2 regions of the Vibrio sp. R10-SF1-ISO8 genome follow, and region 1 is predicted to be linked to the other one. Evidence: predicted binding sites of a transcription regulator. Region 1 holds the regulator's gene; the other holds the start of a gene.
The links. Region 1 encodes PurR, which represses purine synthesis genes. Its sites were predicted from a motif close to TNANGNAAACGTTTNCNTNA; they were not measured.

Region 1 (3,156 bases):
TTCATAAATAGTAACATTTCTAGTATTTATCACTTTAAAAACGAGAAAGATGATTTTTTATTGATTCAAAACAAAACCTCCGCCTTTGTTAATATATGCTCATAATTCGTCTTTTATTGTCACGTAAGCCATTACCGCTATTCATTTTTATTAGTTACACTAATAGGTAGTTATTTTGGGAGTGATACCTAATGCAAGAAATCAAAGCATTCAACGAGAAACGTGCGGAAATTTATTGGTGGCTTTCAAGCCTTTACGCCAAGGAATTAACGGAAGAGAATCTGGAGCAGTACCATTCAGCTCAAATCCGCTCTTTCCTTACTGGCCTTGGCGAGAATGCCGCTCTTAAACCGTCGATTGATCGTGTCATTGATGCACTTAATCGCTTAATCGATCGCGAAGATGCGCAACTAGAGCTTGCCGCTGACTTTTGTGATCTATTTTTAAAGTCTGACCGCGACTCGGCACTGCCTTATGCTTCAATGTACATTGGAGACACAGGCCTGCTTAACGACAAGCCTGCCAAAGAGATGGAAGCATTAATGCTAGAGCATGGTGTAGCCGTTGATGAAAGCCTAAATGAGCCGGCTGATCACATTGCCATTGAGCTGGATTTTCTCGGTAACCTTATCATTCGCTCTAATGAACTTGAGCAAGAGCGTCATATTGAAGAGGCACTGATCGAACAAGAGAGCTTCATTCGTCAGCACCTTCTAAGTTGGACACCTAAGTTTTCGGCTAAGTGTCAAACGCTCGATGAATTCGGTTTTTACTCTGCGATCGCTTCTCTCACTGTGGCGTTCTTGGAGTTGGACTGCACATATTTAATCGGCGAATAGAGTCTGACAATGTGAACTGGCACAGGTCAGTTTGACGAAATATGTTTGCCCTAAGTCGGATTGCGGTCTAAAATCGTGACCGCAAACGATAAAAATGAACTATTCAAATACAAACCGCTAAATAAGAGCGGTTTTTGTGTTTCTGATACTTTCTGCCAACTTATTCTAAACTGAATATATTCTCGTGGCAGTCATCGACAGGACAAAATTTATGGCCACTATTAAAGACGTTGCTCGCCTTGCTGGTGTTTCAACAACCACTGTGTCTCACGTGATTAACAAGACACGCTTTGTTGCCGAAGCGACACAAGAAAAAGTGATGGAAGCGGTAACCGAGCTTAACTATGCACCGAGTGCCGTTGCTCGTAGTCTTAAATGCAACACTACTCGTACAATCGGTATGTTAGTGACGCAATCGACTAACCTATTTTTCTCAGAAGTTATCGACGGCGTAGAAAGCTACTGCTACCGCCAAGGTTACACCTTGATTCTGTGTAATACCGGCGGCATCTATGAGAAGCAACGCGACTACATTCGCATGCTGGCTGAAAAGCGTGTAGATGGCATCCTAGTGATGTGTTCAGATCTGACTGAAGAGCTGAGCGAAATGCTCGACCGCCACAAAGACATTCCAAAAGTGGTAATGGACTGGGGTCCAGAGAGTTCTCAAGCCGATAAGATCATCGATAACTCTGAAGAAGGCGGCTATCTAGCGACAAAATATCTGATCGAGCGCGGTCATACTGACATTGCTTGTTTAAGTGGTCACTTCGAGAAAGCGGCGTGTGTTGAGCGTATTAGTGGCTTTAAGCGTGCAATGGCTGAAGCTGATTTAACAGTAAACGAAGATTGGATTCTTGAAGGTAACTTCGAATGTGATACGGCGGTACTGGCTGCGGATAAAATTGTTGCGATGGATAAAAAGCCAACAGCCGTATTTTGTTTTAATGACACAATGGCGCTTGGCTTAATGAGCCGTCTACAACAGAAAGGCATTCAAATACCTCAAGACATCTCAGTAATCGGCTACGATAATATTGAACTAGCAGAGTACTTCTCTCCACCTCTAACAACAGTGCACCAACCAAAACGTCGCGTTGGTAAGAATGCCTTCGAAATTCTTCTTGAGCGCATTAAAGATAAAGAGCACGAAAAACGTGTGTTCGAGATGCACCCAGAAATTGTCGAGCGCAATACCGTTCGTAATCTAAATAAATAACCTTAAGTCAGACGCTTAGCTTGTAGTCGTACTATTGGCTAGGCGTATATCTCCCCTCTATTTATTGAACCAACATCACATTTATCCGATACAAACGTGATGTTCTGCGCAGATTTTATTTATTCTTAATGTGTTCGATTAATGCCACGAACAGGGCAAACCATTTCGAAAGGATGGGACGCAAAGCCTCCGGCCTTAAACAATTTATTGTCTGGTAGCGGGGTTGCCGATGGCGAATATGCAAACTGTCATACCGCTTTTACTTGCACTCGTATGACACCTTACTGACAATGTCTCTGCATAATTTTGCTAATCTCTCGGACCTGCATTGGTGGCGTATACTTATACACCGAGAAAACACAGCATGGATAAACCAATACTAAAAGACTCAATGCGTTTATTTGAGCAGTTAGGACATATTAAGTCTCGCTCAATGTTTGGTGGCTTTGGCATTTTTGCTGATGACACTATGTTCGCACTTGTCGTCAACGATAAACTACACGTACGCGCGGACGCGGCTCTCGCTAAACAGTTCAGGTCTCAAGGGCTAGAACCCTATGTTTACAAAAAACGCGGATTCCCCGTCGTGACGAAGTATTTTGCGCTTTGTGATGATTGGGCAGCTGACGCAAATAAAACGTTAAAGATTGCGAACGTCGCCTTAAAAGCAGCAAATCAAGAGAAGCAATGCCAATCGCAAGCGAAACCCAATCGTTTGAAAGATCTGCCTAACTTGCGGCTAGCAACTGAGCGCATGCTCAAGAAAGCTGGTATAGATTCGGTAGAGAATCTGGAACAAGTGGGAGCCGTACATGCGTTTAAAGCCATTCAGACTACACACTCTTCCGATGTAAACATCGAACTTCTCTGGGCTTTAGAAGGTGCCATTAAAGGGACACACTGGTCGGTTATCCCCCAAAGTCGCCGTCAGGAGCTGTTAACTCAAGTCAGCTAACCTAAAAAATAAATTTGTTTAAGAAGTCAGCCTTTGTGCTGACTTTTTTATTGGTTTTTATCTGCCATCTTGAAATTTGTGGCTTGCTTTCCCTGTCTTGTCTAGTAACACTAATAATTGATATCCATGAAATATGATGGAGC
Region 2 (3,156 bases), on a different contig from region 1:
AGCATTAGGCTATGAAGTATTCAAGCTGCGCCGTGTGCGCATTATGAACATCTCGCTTGACGGGATTCCTAATGGACAATGGCGTTACCTAACAGATGCGGAAGTAGCTGAGATTCTGGCTATGTGTGAAGATTCTAGCGGCACTGAAGAGGCATCTAAAGTAGATAGCAAGGGTAAACGCATTCGCAAAGCAACCGATGCTAAGCTGTTTGATAGCCGCGAAGAAAACCAAGACTCTAAAGCACGTCGCAATCAGAAGAGTCGTACTTTTAAAGGCCGTAACGCCGATGAGTTCCGCCATGCGCCAAACTCTAAAAAAGGTCGCAATAGTGGCAACCAAAGCGACTCAAAAGCCAAGCTAAATAAAGGTAAGACTTTCTATAAGCCTGCCAGTGACAAATCACAACGCCCTGCAAAACCACGCTCTGGCGGCACTTTGAGTTTGAAGAAATAGCGAGAAGCGAGAAGCGAGAAGCGAGAAGCGAGAAGCGAGAAGCGAGAAGCGAGAAGCGGGAGATATTGAAGGGTTGGCACACTGTGCCAACCCTTTTCTTTTATATCCAGACAATTAGATCCTAAGAAAAATATCACTGTCTGCAATTTTCAAACCACTTACCAAGAACACATCTCGAAGGGTGAAGCCCGATCTCGCAGCTAAGCGCTCTCAAGGACGAAGTCTGCTCTTAAACAAAAAGAGGAGCCGATAGGCTCCTCTTTTAATTCACTTAGCTTCTTCAGATTATACTGTACCGAAGATCTTATCACCTGCGTCGCCAAGACCAGGAACGATGTAGCCTTTATCGTTTAGTTTCTCATCGATAGCAGCAGTGAATAGCTCAACATCTGGGTGAGCTTTCTCAAGCGCTTCAATACCTTCTGGAGCGGCAACAAGTACTAGCACCTTGATTGATTTACAGCCCTTCTCTTTCAGCAGATCAATAGTAGCGATCATTGAGCCGCCAGTCGCTAGCATTGGGTCAACAACAAGCGCAATACGCTCGTCCATGTTAGACGCTAACTTGTTGAAGTATGGTACTGGCTCAAGCGTCTCTTCGTCACGGTAGATACCAACAACACTGATACGTGCACTTGGCATATGCTCAAGAACGCCATCCATCATACCAAGACCTGCACGCAGGATTGGCACAACCGTTACCTTCTTACCTTTAATTTGGTCAACTTCAACTGGACCATTCCAACCTTCAATGGTTACTTTTTCTGTTTCAAAGTCTGCAGTCGCTTCGTAAGTAAGCAGGCTACCAACTTCTGTAGCTAGCTCGCGAAAGCGCTTAGTGCTGATGTCACCTTCTCTCATTAGACCAAGTTTGTGCTTAACAAGAGGGTGTTTTACTTCAACAACTTTCATTTCCATCTCCGGCTTATGTGGTGATTTTTAAACAAACCTTCAGATTATAAACGATTTCGTTCTCAATTTCTTGTTCTAAGACAAAAGAAAAAACTTGCGCAAACGTTTGCTATCTATGTTTATCCACTGGTAGAATAGCGCCGTTTTCATATCCAACTTTAAACCAGAGGACTTCCCTGTGAGTGCTGATAACACTTCTCTTAGCTACAAAGACGCTGGCGTTGACATCGATGCAGGCAATGCGCTTGTTGACCGTATTAAAGGTGCAGTAAAACGCACACGTCGCCCAGAGGTAATGGGTGGTATTGGTGGTTTTGGCGCACTATGCGAACTGCCAACTAAATACAAACAGCCAGTTCTCGTTTCAGGTACAGACGGCGTTGGTACTAAACTGCGCTTAGCTCTGGATATGAAAAAGCACGACACTATAGGTGTTGATCTTGTTGCTATGTGTGTCAACGATCTAATCGTACAAGGTGCTGAGCCATTGTTCTTCTTAGATTACTATGCAACAGGCAAACTCGATGTTGATACTGCTGCTGACGTCGTATCTGGTATCGCAGACGGCTGTGTACAAGCAGGTTGTGCGCTAATCGGTGGTGAAACGGCTGAAATGCCAGGCATGTACGAAGGCGAAGACTACGACGTTGCTGGCTTCTGTGTCGGTGTTGTTGAAAAAGAAGACGTAATCGACGGCACTAAAGTTGCCGCTGGTGATGCACTTATCGCTGTAGGTTCAAGCGGTCCACACTCAAACGGTTACTCGTTGATCCGTAAGATTCTTGAAGTATCTGGCGCAGACAAAAACGAAGAGCTAGCAGGCCGCACTATTGGTGAGCACCTACTAGAACCAACAAAAATTTACATCAAATCAGCACTTAAGATGATTGAGAAGCACGATATCCATGCCATCTCTCATATCACAGGTGGTGGTTTCTGGGAAAACATCCCACGCGTTCTTCCACAAGGCACTAAAGCCGTTGTTGATGGAAACAGCTGGGAATGGCCTGTTATCTTCAAATGGCTACAAGAAAAAGGCAACGTAACCACTCACGAAATGTACCGCACATTTAACTGTGGTGTTGGCCTTGTTATTGCTCTACCAAAAGATCAAGCAGATGCTGCTGTTAAGCTTCTTCAGGACGAAGGTGAGAATGCATGGGTAATTGGCGAAATCGCAAACGCTGAAGCAGGCGAAGAACAAGTAGAGATCAAATAAGCATGAAGAGTATTGTTGTTTTAGTTTCAGGAAATGGCTCCAATTTACAGGCGATTATTGACGCATGTAACACCCAAATTACAGGTGGCCGAGTCACTGCCGTATTCTCTAACAAGGCAGGCGTCTATGCTTTAGAACGAGCAGAAAAAGCGGGCTCAGCAGCACATTTCCTTGATCCTAAAGCATTCGATACTCGTGATGCCTTTGACCATGAGTTGATGAAGCAGATCGATGAGTATCAACCTGATGTCATCGTGCTTGCGGGTTACATGCGTATCTTAAGTGGCGAATTCGTTCGTCACTATATGGGACGCATGATTAACATCCACCCTTCTCTATTACCTAAATACCCTGGATTGAACACTTACCAACGTGCTATCCATGCTGGTGATGAAGAACACGGTACTAGCGTTCACTTTGTGACAGAGCAACTTGATGGTGGTCCTGTGATTCTACAAGCGAAAGTGCCGATTTTTGATGAAGATACGGTCGAGACTCTGACGGAGCGTGTTCAAACTCAAGAGCACCGTATTTACCCTATGGTGGTAAAATGGTTAGTGGAAGAGCGCTT

Region 2: the regulator PurR is predicted to act here: its motif matches at 1,461-1,480, upstream of purM (phosphoribosylformylglycinamidine cyclo-ligase).

What each region holds. Positions count from the first base shown of each region.
Region 1 is NZ_JCBDHL010000018.1:185,381-188,536, forward strand. It holds gene torD (molecular chaperone TorD) at 192-839, shown strand; gene purR (HTH-type transcriptional repressor PurR) at 1,051-2,058, shown strand; cyclic di-GMP riboswitch class I at 2,203-2,289, shown strand; gene AC6R00_RS14165 (TfoX/Sxy family DNA transformation protein) at 2,423-3,013, shown strand.
Region 2 is NZ_JCBDHL010000008.1:233,689-236,844, reverse strand. It holds gene rluF (23S rRNA pseudouridine(2604) synthase RluF) at 1-454, shown strand, start outside; gene upp (uracil phosphoribosyltransferase) at 740-1,366, opposite strand; gene purM (phosphoribosylformylglycinamidine cyclo-ligase) at 1,545-2,585, shown strand; gene purN (phosphoribosylglycinamide formyltransferase) at 2,588-3,156, shown strand, end outside.